DNA from 4 places in the Streptomyces sp. ADMS genome. Region 2 is predicted to be linked to each of the others. Evidence: riboswitches for the same ligand, from Rfam matches in the RefSeq annotation. Region 2 holds a riboswitch; each other region holds the start of a gene.
What was found. Region 2 has a riboswitch for cyclic di-AMP ahead of RB628_RS11835 (transglycosylase family protein). Riboswitches for the same ligand answer to the same signal wherever they lie in the genome.
Positions count from the first base shown of each region.

Region 1: another riboswitch for cyclic di-AMP. It lies ahead of RB628_RS36270 (LysM peptidoglycan-binding domain-containing M23 family metallopeptidase); the one in region 2 lies ahead of RB628_RS11835 (transglycosylase family protein).
Region 3: another riboswitch for cyclic di-AMP. It lies ahead of RB628_RS14220 (C40 family peptidase); the one in region 2 lies ahead of RB628_RS11835 (transglycosylase family protein).
Region 4: another riboswitch for cyclic di-AMP. It lies ahead of RB628_RS05720 (NlpC/P60 family protein); the one in region 2 lies ahead of RB628_RS11835 (transglycosylase family protein).

Region 1 covers NZ_JAVFVX010000149.1:4,718-7,918, reverse strand. Annotated here, with positions in the region: gene RB628_RS36275 (alpha-galactosidase) at 1-1,454, shown strand, start outside; cyclic di-AMP (ydaO/yuaA leader) riboswitch at 1,732-1,915, shown strand; gene RB628_RS36270 (LysM peptidoglycan-binding domain-containing M23 family metallopeptidase) at 1,920-2,891, shown strand; gene RB628_RS36265 (DUF6250 domain-containing protein) at 3,112-3,201, shown strand, end outside.
Region 2 covers NZ_JAVFVX010000020.1:38,305-41,505, reverse strand. Annotated here, with positions in the region: gene eno (phosphopyruvate hydratase) at 1-815, opposite strand, end outside; gene RB628_RS11835 (transglycosylase family protein) at 1,164-1,865, opposite strand; cyclic di-AMP (ydaO/yuaA leader) riboswitch at 1,869-2,041, opposite strand; gene RB628_RS11830 (transglycosylase family protein) at 2,225-3,148, opposite strand.
Region 3 covers NZ_JAVFVX010000026.1:55,117-58,317, forward strand. Annotated here, with positions in the region: gene RB628_RS14210 (ATP-binding protein) at 1-372, shown strand, start outside; gene RB628_RS14215 (LysR substrate-binding domain-containing protein) at 382-1,278, opposite strand; gene RB628_RS14220 (C40 family peptidase) at 1,217-1,690, opposite strand; cyclic di-AMP (ydaO/yuaA leader) riboswitch at 1,694-1,873, opposite strand; gene RB628_RS14225 (hypothetical protein) at 2,256-2,564, opposite strand; gene RB628_RS14230 (ATP-dependent Clp protease proteolytic subunit) at 2,572-3,201, opposite strand, start outside.
Region 4 covers NZ_JAVFVX010000008.1:57,708-60,908, forward strand. Annotated here, with positions in the region: gene pcrA (DNA helicase PcrA) at 1-856, opposite strand, end outside; cyclic di-AMP (ydaO/yuaA leader) riboswitch at 1,399-1,574, shown strand; gene RB628_RS05720 (NlpC/P60 family protein) at 1,582-2,787, shown strand; partial or broken gene RB628_RS05725 (hypothetical protein) at 2,969-3,100, opposite strand.

The DNA.
Region 1 (3,201 bases), on a different contig from region 2:
CGACCGAGGAACGCGGCGAGGTGTACGCGTGCGCGCTCGGCTGGTCCGGCTCGTGGCGGATCGCCGTCGCCCAACTGCCCGACGCGCGCGTGCAGATCACCGGTGGCGCCGGGTACGACGACTCCGGCCTGCTGCGCCTGGCGGCGGGTGAGTCCTTCACCACGCCCGTCTTCGCGGGGCTGTGGACCGCCTTGGGGCACGGTGGGGCGAGCCGGGCGTGGCACGCGTACCAGCGCGCGTTCGTCGTGCCCGACGCGGACCGGGACCGGCCCGTGCTCTACAACTCCTGGGAGGCCACGGAGTTCGACATCTCCGAGGAGCAGCAGAGGACGCTGGCCCGGCGGGCCGCCGCGATCGGCGTCGAACTGTTCGTCGTGGACGACGGCTGGTTCGGGGCCCGCACCAGCGACCGGGCCGGCCTCGGTGACTGGACGCCCAATCCGGACCGCTTCCCGGCGGGCGTGAGGCCGCTCGCAGAGTACGTGCACACCCTGGGCATGCAGTTCGGTATCTGGGTCGAGCCCGAGATGGTCAACCCGGACAGCGACCTGTACCGCACCCACCCGGACTGGGTGCAGTTCCAGTCGGGACGAAAGCGGACGGAGTTCCGCAATCAGCTCGTACTGAACCTCGCGCGCGAGGATGTCCGCCAGTACCTGTGGGAGCAGCTCGACGGGCTGCTCTCCAGTGCCCCGATCGACTACGTGAAGTGGGACTTCAACCGCTGCTTCACCGACGCCGGCTGGCCCGGCGAGGACTACCCCCAGCGTCTGTGGGTCGACCATGTGCAGGGACTGTATGCCCTGCTGGACCGGCTGCGGGCGGCCCACCCGGGCGTCGCCTTCGAGTCCTGCTCGGGTGGCGGTGGCCGGATCGACCTCGGTGTCCTCGCTCGTACGGACCAGGTGTGGACCTCGGACAACACCGACCCGCTGGACCGCCTCGCCATCCAGGAGGGCTTCAGTCAGATCCATCCGGCGCGGGTCATGGCCGCCTGGGTCACGGACAGTCCGAATACCCAGCTCAACGACCGGGTCAGCTCGTTGCGGTTCCGGTTCGTGAGTGCGATGGCCGGGGTGCTCGGCGTAGGTGGCGACCTCGCCAGGTGGACGGAGGCGGAGCTGGCCGAGGCGAGGGAGTGGGTGGCGCTCTACAGGGAGATCCGCCATGTCGTGCAGCGCGGCGACCTCCACCGGCTGCGGCGGCCGACCGGCGGACTGAGCGCGGTGCAGTACGTGCTCGGGGGCGAGAGTGTCGTCCTGGCGTGGCTCCAGGCGCAGCACCACGGTGAACCGGTACCGGCGCTGCGGCTGCGCGGACTCGACCCGTCTGCGACGTACGAATGCCGTGAAACGGGTGAAGTCCACCGAGGTGCGGTGTTGATGCACCACGGTCTGCGAACGGGGCTGAAGGGTGACCTGGATGCGGCAGTTCTCCGACTGCGTCGCATCTGATGCTTCTGTCCGTTATGGCGCCTTAATTCCAACTCGCTTGGGAATAAGGGTTGCTGTGCGGCAGGGGAGTGAGCAGCGTCATATTCGTGACGGTGTGTCGCCGACATGTTCACGTAATTTCGGCGTCTTTTAAGGATGTTCAGGGGGCGGAGAGATCCAGAATTCACGGACAGTGACGGGTAATTCTGGGGAGGATCACAGGAAACCCGTACACAGGGAACCTGAAGCTTGTTTCCGTGCGTCTTGGTCGCTTACGTTCGCCTCCAATCCGGACGGACGCCCAATCCTGCCGCCGCCCGGAACCCGCATCGAACACCCGAGAACGGCAGGAGCGGGGGACCCACAGGTAGAACGCCTGTTCCGGTCTCTGGAACAGGCTTGGGGTTAAGTCACGTTCAGGCGTGGCCGGACATCTCCAGTCCGCACCCGACAGCTCACCTCGCAGGCGCCGGAGAGGAATTCGTCATGCCCGCGAAGGGTAAGCACCGCCGTCCGAAGTCCCAGCGATTCACCCGCTCGATAGCCGTCGCCGGAACCGGCGGAGCGGCTCTCGCCCTGCCCCTGCTGGGAGCCACCGGCGCCCAAGCGGCCACGGCGGAGTCCACCACGCAGTCCGTTCAGTCGCTTTCGGAAACGGCCAGGTCCGTAACCGCCCAGCCCGTTTCCGCGAAGACGGAAAAAGCTGCTTCCGCTCCCTCCGCCGCCAAGGAGGCGAACGTCAGGACATACGCGGTCCAGGCCGGCGACTACCTGTCGAAGATCGCCGAGGAGCAGAGCGTCAGCGGTGGCTGGAAGAAGCTCTACTCGGACAACCGCACCGCCATCGGTGCCGACCCGGGCCTGATCCACCCCGGTCTGAAACTGACGATCGGCAAGAAGGCCGCGTCCACCTCCTCGCCGTCCTCGTCCTCGGCGGAGTCCTCCTCGAAGTCCTCGCAGTCCACGAAGACTCAGACGCCCGAGCCGGCCGCCGAACGCGAGACGGCCGAGACCTCCACGACGACCGAGACCGCCGACACCGGCAGCTCCAGCGGCTTCACCCTTCCCGTGGCCGGTGGCATCGGCACCGCCTACCGCGTGGCGGGCAGCATGTGGTCCAGCGGCTACCACACGGGCGTCGACTTCGGCGCCCCGACCGGCACCTCCCTCAAGGCCGTCGGCGCGGGCACCGTCGTCTCCGCCGGTTGGGGCGGGGCGTACGGCAACCAGGTCGTCGTCAAGCTCGCCGACGGCTACTACGCCCAGTACGCCCACCTCGCGCAGCTCTCCGTCTCGGCCGGCCAGACCGTGACCGCGGGTCAGCAGGTCGGTCTCTCCGGTGCCACCGGCAATGTGACCGGCCCGCACCTGCACTTCGAGATCCGCACCACCCCGGACTACGGCTCCGACGTGGACCCGGTCGCGTACCTCCGCTCGAAGGGCGTCGCCGTCGGCTGACGCGCACGCTTCGGGAGGACACACGCCGAAGGCCGGACCCCGATCCCGGGGCCCGGCCTTCGGCGTGTTCGCGATGCGGTTCGTGATCGTCACCTTGCGGTCCTGTGGCGCGAGTGCCTGGAGTGTCGCCAGGAAGAGAGAGCGGGGGCAGAGTGAACTCCCTAGCTGTGCAAGCGCTTTCCGCCGCTGTGACCACCATTCAGCCACAAGGAGCCGCCTCGTGACGACCACTCGCAGAGCCTTCGGAGTCCTGGCCGCCGGCGCGGCCGTCGCCGCGCTCAGCCCGGCTGCGAGCGCCAGTGCCGCCGCA
Region 2 (3,201 bases):
TAGTACTCGGTCATCTCGGCGGCCGTGCGGGACTTGCCCTCGAACTCGTACTTGCCGTCCTTGTAGAACTCGGACGCGGCGACGTCGAGCGCGAGCCCGATCTGCTCGCCGGGGACGTAACCGGCCTGCTTGATGGCCTCGATGATGAGGTCGAGCGCGGCGCGGTTGGACTCCAGGTTCGGGGCGAAGCCGCCCTCGTCGCCGAGACCGGTGGACAGGCCCTTGGTCTTCAGCACCTTCTTGAGGGTGTGGTAGATCTCGGCGCCCCAGCGCAGGGCCTCGGAGAAGGACTCCGCGCCGATGGGGGCGATCATGAACTCCTGGATGTCCACGTTGGAGTCGGCGTGCGAGCCGCCGTTCAGGATGTTCATCATCGGAACGGGCAGCAGGTGCGCGTTCGGGCCGCCCAGGTAGCGGAAGAGGGGGAGGTCGCTGGCCTCGGAGGCGGCGTGCGCGACGGCGAGGGAGACGCCGAGGATGGCGTTGGCGCCGAGCGAGGCCTTGTTGTCGGTGGCGTCCAGGTCGAACATGGCCTGGTCGATCAGGCGCTGCTCGGTGGCGTCGTAGCCGACGAGCTCCGGGCCGATCTGCTCGATGACGGCGAGGACGGCCTTCTCGACACCCTTGCCGAGGTAGCGGTTGGGGTCACCGTCCCGCAGTTCGATGGCCTCGAAGGCTCCGGTGGAGGCGCCGGACGGAACGGCGGCACGACCGGTGCTGCCGTCGTCGAGGCCGACCTCGACCTCGACGGTGGGGTTGCCTCGCGAGTCGAGGATTTCCCGGGCTACGACGACGTCGATGGACGGCACGAGCATCTCCTTCTGGGATGTGACGCGGGTACGCGGGGCTGCGTGGCCTCGCGAGTACGGGGCCGCGGCGGCTCCGCGATGATGAGCCTAACCGGCTCCGGGACATCGGCCAGCCGTCCGACCACCCCATGGACGGAACATGGACGGAAGCGAGGGTAAACATTGTTCCCCCAGGGAACAAAAAGCCCCGCTCCGGTGCGTACGGGGGAACACGCACCGGAGCGGGGAGCCCGTGGGGGACGGGGGTGACCCTCACGAGGCCTTCACTATGGAGGGCACGGATGTGAGGGCCCTGTGGTTCACCTTCGGGCCGGCCGAGAACTGGGGGATGCTCCGGCCCGCCGGTGACCGGGGTCAGCCGAGGTGCAGCTGCTGGCCCGGGTAGATGAAGTCGGCGTCGTCGATGATGTCCTTGTTCAGCTGGAAGAGCTTCTCCCAGCCGCCCTTGACGTCGTGCGCCTCGGCGATCTCACTGAGGGTGTCGCCGGTGACGACCTTGTACTCACCGTCGCCCTTCTCGACCTTCTTGCCGGTCGGGGTGGTGACGGTCTTCTTCGCGGCCGGCCGCTCCTGCGAACGGGAGGCCTGCTGGTCGGAGGAGCGGGTAGTGGCCTCGCCGGAGCCGCTGGAGCCGCTGTCGCTCGTACCGGAGCCGGTGTCCGAGCTGCTGCCGCCGTCGTAGGCGGCGCCGGACAGGCCCACGCCGCAGGTCGGCCAGGCACCCTTGCCCTGGCCCGCGAGGACCTTCTCGGCGACGGCTATCTGCGCGGACTTGGAGGCCTGGTCGGCGGTGGAGGCGTACGCCGTGCCGCCGTACGCGGCCCAGGTCGAGGCGGAGAACTGCAGACCGCCGTAGTAGCCGTTGCCGGTGTTGATGGACCAGTTGCCGCCGGACTCGCACTGGGCGACCGTGTCCCACTCGGCGGAGGTGGCGGCGGAGGCGGAGCCGACCGCCAGCAGCGGAGCGGCGACCGCGGCGCCGGTGACACCGGCGATGGCGACGGCGCGACTGGCCTTGGACGGACGGCGGTGCTTGCCCTTGCCGGAAAACAGCATGCGTGATCCCCTCACCGACGCCTGCGAGGTGAGCTGTCGGATTCGGGCCGGTTGAGTTGCCCGGCCGTACGTCCCTCTCGGGCTGCGTACGGCTTCACCCCAAGCCACTCCGGTCAACTGCCCCGGTGCGGCACTTACCTTGGGTCCCCCGCTCCTGCCTACGGCGCTTGATAGCGACGACTGTTCCCGTACGGCCGTTGGCAGGATTCGGCGTTACGACCGGCGGGGCCCGCGATGGCGAGCGATCTCGACCGTAAACAGGTGATCCCCTGAAATACAAAGACGATCAGGGCTTCTGAGACCTATCTCTCACTGCATTTATAACGGACATTCAGCACGAAGCGTGACGTGAACTCCGGTTACCTTTGCCCGGGTTCATCACCGACAGCAAGGGTCTGACCGGGGAGGATGAGGTTCGGGTCCGCACCGAGGGAGCGCTCGTTCTCGGTGTAGAGCTCGGACCATCCGCCCGCGAGACCAAGGGAGTCGGCGATGCTCCAGAGGGTGTCGCCGGCACGGACGGTGTACGAGCCCTCAGCCTCACCACCCACCCCAATTCCCGCACTCTGCCCAGAGCTACCCACTTCTGCACCACTTACCGACTCCGTGGGCGAACTGTCACTTTCCTGCGAGTTGTCCACATCGAGTGACGAGGAAGCGGGGGACGGCGAGGCGGCCGACTCGGCGGAGTCGGTCGTCGCCGCGACGGACTGCGAGGGGGAGGGCGAGGACTCCGAGGCCTTGGTCGAGACCGAGGAGTCCGTGGAGGGAGACGCCGAGGGCGTGGGAGAGGCCGCCGTCGAAGTCGACGAGGAAGAGGACGAGGAAGAAGAGTCCGCGTCCGACTCCGAGGCCGCGCCCGAGGCGTCTCCCTCGGCCACACCGGTGTCGACGTCGGCCGAACTGGTGTCCTTGCCGAGCCCGGACAGCAGCGCGCAGGCCTCCCAGGCCCCGGCACCCTGGTCGGCGAGGATGTTCTCGGCGACGGCGATCTGCTGCGAACGGCTGGCCTGGTCGGCGCTCGGGGCGTAGGTGAGACCGCCGTACCTCTCCCAGTCGGCCTGGGTGAGCTGGAGCCCGCCGTAGAACCCGTTGCCGGTGTTGGCACTCCAGGAGGTGGCGCTCTCACACTCCGCGACCCTGTCCCACGTGGTACCGCTGGCCGCGCTCGCGCCGGTCGCGCCGAGCAGCGGGATGGCAATGGCGGAGCCGGTCACGCCGGCTGCGACAAGCAGAGCCGGGGCCTGACGGGGGCGACGGTGACGACCGTTCCCGGAGAGCATGCGGTTGCCTTTCGCGAGACAGCGGGGGCTGGTGCGACGGATGCTGCGAGGGC
Region 3 (3,201 bases), on a different contig from region 2:
GAATGGGGGCTGCCGAGTGACGCCGAAGCGGCCGACACCATCCGCCTGATCGTCTCGGAACTCGCCACCAACGCCGTACAGCACACCTTCGGGTTGTCACCCACCTTCACGGTGGACATCGCGCTCGACCGTGACGAACACCTGCGCATCGGGGTGACCGACAGCCACCCGCGCTTCCCCAAACGCCTGCCCGCCGCCGTCCAGCAGGACAACGGCCGCGGGATGGTCATCATCCGCTGGCTGACCGCGGAGTCGGGCGGCAAACTGCGCGTCCGTCCCACCCGCGAGGGCGGCAAGACGGTGTCGATCGAACTCCCGTGGACGGCCCCGGCCAGGCCTCCGGTACCGGCGGCCGGCCAGCAGGAGCCGTAACGGTTCGGCTCAGGTCGGCCCCTGCACTCCGCTGCCGTGGGCTCGCCCGAACGCGCCCCGCAGCAGGGCGCGGAAGGCGTCGGCCGCGGGCGCGGTCTCGTCGGTACGGCGGACGACCGAGATCGTCCGGCGGAGGTCGCCCGGCTCCAGCAGCCGGGTCCCGACCGGCGTGACCGCCGTCCGCGCGACCATCTCCGGTACGACCGCCACCCCGAGGCCCGCGCTGACCAGCGCGCACACCAGGGCGTACCCCGGCGTCGCCACCAGCACCGACGGAGTGGCGCCCGCCCGGGCGAGGGCCGTTTCCACGCTCTGTCGGGGCGGATGGTCCGGCGCCATGCTGATCAGCGGCTGGCCCGCCAGCTCGGTCAGGGGCAGCCTGGACGAGTCCCCGGCCAGCACATGGCCCGGCGCGGTCACCAGGACCAGCTCCTCGACGAGGACCGGCTCGGCGGCGACCGACGCGGGCAGCGGTGCGGGTCCGCCCGGTTCGTAGGCGTGCGTGAGCGCGAGATCGACCTCTCCGGCGGCTACGGCGGCCACCCCGGCCGGCGGTTCGTAGTCCGCGACCGACAGCTCCACGTCCGGATGGGCCCGGCGGAACGCGCTCAGCACCGGCGGCAGCAGCTGGATACCGGCCGTCTGGAAGGTGCCGAGCCTGAGCGCGCCGCCCGACAGGCCGGTGAGCCGGGCCAGTTCGTGCCGGGCCCGCTCCAGCTCGTCCAGCACCCGGCGGGCCCGCGCCACCAGCAGCTCGCCCGCCGGTGTGAGCCGGGCGCCCCGGTGATGCCGTACGAGCAGTGCGGGGCGGCGGCTCTGGCAGCCGCCCCGCGCTCCGGGCGGGTCAGCTGACCCGGCCGTACCAGACGCTCTTCGTCCAGATCTTCTGGAGCCTGACGACGTCACCGGTCTTCGGGGAGTGCCAGATCTTTCCCTTCCCGGCGTAGATGCCCACGTGGTAGACGTTCGAGCCCGAGTGGAAGAAGACCAGGTCTCCGCCCCTGCGGCTCTTGGCGGAGATGTGCTTGGTCTTGTTGTACTGGGCCGCCGCCGTACGAGGCAGCTTCTTGCCCGCCTTCTTGTACGAGTAGAGCGTGAGCCCGGAGCAGTCGAACCTGCTCGGTCCCGCGGCGCCGTACTTGTACGGGGAGCCCTTCTTGGAAGCCGCGATCTGAAGTGCCTTCGTCGACGGTGCGATCGCCGCGGCGTCGGTTGCGGCACCGGGGATCACCAAGCTGCCGCCCACGGCGGCGAGGGTGAGAGCCGAGGCCGTACCGGCACGGGTCATCAGCGACGGGACACGATTGAGCGCAGACATGCGCAACCCTTCGTCAGCCGCCTGTGAAGGATGACCTGTCGGATTCGGGCTGGCGAAGTTGCCCGGCCGCTGCTGCGGCTTCACCCCAAGGGCTGCTCGGCCCGGTCATGGCGTGACCGTTCCGGCGACCCGTCGTGCTTGGGTCCTCCACTCCTGCCGATGCACATCTGTCGACCGGTCATCCGGGCGGCGGCAGGACTCGGCGTCCGCCCGGATCGCCCCACCGTTGTGGCGGGGGCTTGTCGTCAGGAAGGGATCTTGGCTCATGGAAGTATGAAAATCCCAATGGAATCGGGGCTTTGTGGTGTTACTCACCGCTGCCCCATTCGGGTGGACACCCGTACCCCCGGGCGACTTTCGAGGGGGTCGCGCACCCCCGGACCAGCCCTGAAACGTCTTCGTTCCGGCTGGGAACTACGCGCGTCGCGCAAGGCGAACGGGCCCGTCGAGGGACCTACGGCTACTCCGAACGGGGGATGGTATCCAGTCACGTCCCGTCCCGTTCCGGACAGTCCGTCACCGCGACACGTGGGCCCGTCCGATACGAGTCCGCCGACCGGGTGAGTCAACTGGCGGGCTCACGCGGAACGGTGACACGCGCCGTGCGGCGCTCCCCGTCGAGGACGCGCAGCGCACGCGCCAGCGTATCGGCGTGCACCTCGGCCTCGCCCCGCTGATGCATCAGCTCCAGCGCGTCCCGCAACGCCACCGCCTTGGTGACCAGAGCCTGCGCGGCCCGCAGTCCGCGGTACGTGTCCCCGTGATACGCCGGGTTGATACGGCCGAGCAGATCGGCCACTTCGAGATATCGGTCGATCAACTCGCCCTCGGCGCGCGTCAGGGCGGGCAGCGGAGGCAGTTCGGGCGGAAGCATCGGCGGCTCACCTCGTGCCGGGGGCGGGGTGCGAGGACCTGCGGCTGGGCACGACCCGGTCCACCAGCCCGTATTCCAGGGCGGCTTGGGCGTCCAGGATCTTGTCCCGCTCGATGTCCGCGGCGACCTGCTCCGGGCTCTGTCCGGTGTGCCGCACGAGCAGTTCTTCCAGCAGGGTACGGACCCGGCCCAACTCCTGGGCCTGAATGGCGAGATCGCTGGCCTGGCCGTGGATCGGCTCGGGCAGCGAGGGCTGGTGGATCAGTACGCGGGCCCCCGGCAGCGCGCTGCGCTTGCCCGGCGTACCCGCGGCCAGCAGTACGGCCGCCGCCGACGCCGCCTGCCCCAGGCAGATCGTCTCCACCTCGCAGGTGACGAACTGCATCGTGTCGTAGATCGCCGTCATCGCGCTGAACGAGCCGCCGGGGGAGTTGATGTACAGCGAGATGTCCCGGTCGGGCGCCAGGTATTCGAGATGCATGAACTGCGCCATCACGTCGTTCGCCGAGATGTCGTCGACCGGCGTCCCGAGAAAGACGATCCGCTCCTCCAGCAACTTCGAGTACGGGTCGAGCGTGCGGTGCCCGGCGCTGGTCCGTTCGGTGAACTCGGGCAGGACATAGCGGGCTGACGGTTC
Region 4 (3,201 bases), on a different contig from region 2:
ACTCGTCGACGAGGACGTGCCGGAAGCGGCGGCGGTAGTGCTCGGCGACGTCCGGGAAAGCGCGCAGCAGGTTGACCGTCGTCATGATCAGGTCGTCGAAGTCGAGCGCGTTGGCCTCACGCAGCCGCGACTGGTACATCGCGTACGCCTGGGCGAGGGTCTTCTCGAAACCGTCACTCGCCTGGGCGGCGAAGTCCTCCTCGTCGATCAGCTCGTTCTTCAGGTTGGAGATCTTCGCGCTGAAGGACTTGGGCGGAAAGCGCTTGGGGTCCAGGTCCAGGTCGCGGCAGACGAGCGCCATCAGCCGCTTGCTGTCGGCGGCGTCGTAGATGGAGAAGGAGGAGGTGAAGCCGAGTCTCTTGCTCTCCCGCCGGAGAATCCGCACGCACGCGCTGTGGAACGTCATCACCCACATCGCGTTCGCGCGCGGGCCGACGAGCTGCTCGACGCGCTCCTTCATCTCACCGGCGGCCTTGTTGGTGAAGGTGATCGCGAGGATCTGGCCGGGGTGGACGCCCCGCTCGCCGAGCAGATAGGCGATGCGGTGCGTGAGCACACGCGTCTTGCCGGAGCCGGCGCCCGCCACGATGAGCAGAGGAGTGTCGGCGTGCACGACGGCGGCGCGCTGGTTCTCGTTGAGCCCGTCCAGGAGCGCGGCCGGGTCCACCACAGGGCGTGGGGCGCCGTCGCGGTAGTACGCGTCCCGGTCCGGCGGCGCGTCGAACTTCCCGCCGAACAGGTCGTCCGAAAGGGGCTCCGGCACGTGCTCGTCCTCGGGCGGCGGCGGAGGTTCCTCCTCGTGGGCCCGTGGGCCCTGGAGGTTCGCCAGGAAGCTGTCGTCAAAGAGGCTGCTCATCGCTCTCCGAGTCTAGGCTCCCCCACTGACAACCGGCCGCCACCCCGAAAACATCCGCCGGACACCGGACACCGGACACCGGCCGCCGGAACCAGGCCCGGGTTCCACCCCTCGCCTGCCCGCACGCTTCTGCGTTTCCTGTGGGAAACCCTGGTCAGACCCTGAAGAGGCGGGCCTTTGCGCCGGACGAGACCCTGATCAGCGCGGTGTCGTGGGCACACGGGGTCGGGCACGCCGTTGACGGGTGCCGCACCGGAGGGCAGCCCGTTACAGGTGCCGCCCTCGCGATCTCCGCGGCTCTGACGCGCACGGCACCGGACCCGACTGCTCCTGCCCGGACAGCGTGCACCAGATCGGGGCATATTGAATATTTCACAACAACTCGCCGCAGGTCATTCAGAATCGACTTCGCAGAACCACGTTTAGGACTGAGGTCACAAAAACGTATCGGGCATAGCGGTCATCAACCTTCACAGGAGCCGCACGAGTTGGTTAGCGTGCCCCAAGGCCGCTCGACCCCCACCGGCGAACGTCGCCGGGCCGCGCGGCCTCCGCCGAGTCCGATCGTGCCGCCCTGTGCGGCAGGAGCCGGGGACCCACCGAAAACCTGGGGTGAATCGGTCCAACCGCCTTCCAGGGCAAGGACCGTAGGGCAACCCTTCCGAACCACCCGCCCGAACCCGACAGCTAACCCGGTAGGCGGAACGTGGAAGGAGTCGCCTCCCTTGGCGTCGTCGCACCGCAAGTCGCGCCCTACGGGAACGCGCGTAGCAGGCATAAGGACCCCCGCCTTCGCCACGGCGGCCCTGACCTCCGTCGCCCTGCTGTCCCAGACCGCCAACGCCGCGCCCACGGCGCCCGCCACGCCCCCGGCACCCTCGGCCGACGACAAGCCGAGCATGGAGGAGGTCGAGGCGAAGGTCGGCGACCTCTACCGCCAGGCCGAGTCGGCCACCGACAAGTACAACGCCGCCAAGGAGAAGACCTCCAAGCAGCGGGGGCGCGTCGACGCCCTGATGGACGACGTGGCCCGGCGCACCCAGAAGCTCAACGAGGCGCGCGAGAAACTGGGTTCCTTCGCCGCCGCGCAGTACCGCACCGGGTCCCCCGCCCCCGACACCACGACGTTCCTGCTCGCGGACGACCCGCAGGACTACTTCGACCAGAACCAGCTGATGGACCGTCTCACGGCCCGCCAGCAGGACGCGGTCGACGACTACATCACGCAACAGGCCGAGACGACACAGAAGCGCCAGGAGGCCACCGCGAGCCTCGAGTCGCTCACGGAGTCCCAGGACGAACTGCAGACGACCAAGACCGCCGTCCAGACGAAGCTCGTACAGGCCCGCCAGCTGCTCTCCCGCCTCACCGCCGAGGAGAAGCTGCGCCTGGCGGCGATCGAGCGGGAGAAGCAGGCGGAGGCCCGCCGCCAGGCGCAGGATCTCGCCCGGCAGCAGCAGGCGGCGGAGCAGCGGCGCCTGCAGGAAGCGGCAGCCGCTGCGGCGGCGCAGCAGTCGGCGGGCAGCGCCGCCCCGGACACGGCGACGACGCCGGTCACCGACTCCTCGTACGCCACCAAGGCCGAGAAGGCCCTGGCGTTCGCACGCGCGCAGATCGGCAAGCCGTACGTCTGGGGCGCGACCGGCCCGGACTCGTACGACTGCTCAAGCCTCACCCAGGCCGCCTGGAGGGCCGCCGGAGTCACCCTCCCGCGCACCACCTACGACCAGGTGAACGCGGGCACGACCGTCTCCCTCTCCGACATCCAGCCCGGTGACCTGGTCTTCTTCTACGAGGGCATCAGCCACGTCGGTCTCTACATCGGCAACGGAATGATGATCCACGCCCCGAAGCCGGGTGCGTACGTCCGTGAGGAATCGATCTTCTACGACGGCGAGTCGGCGATCCACAGCGTGGTGCGCCCGGCCTGAGGATCAGGTGCGGTTCTCAGCGACCCGGGACCTTCCCTGGGAGTCGCACGCTTCCTCCGGGCGGCCACGACGGACCGTCGGTGCCACCCTGGCCGTTGGCCTGCCGTCAACTACCCGGTCGTGAACGGGCTTACTGCTCGAGTCATCACTGGCTGTGATGGGTCTCGGCTGCGTCCGGTTCTCACGCGGTGAGCGTGAGAGCGGGGGCCGTTGACTGGGCCCCGCAGACCCATGCGTACCACCCTCTTCGGGCGATGTTGTGGGACGAGTTGTGGTCCGCGTGCTCAACGAAGCCGCAGGACCGGCACGCGAAACGGGCCTGGGTGGGCCGGTTTCCGCGTTCGGTGTGGTGGCACTGGGAGCATTCCTGGACGTGGCCTTCGCCCGGTCATGAGGGGCTCGGCTTCTCCGCTT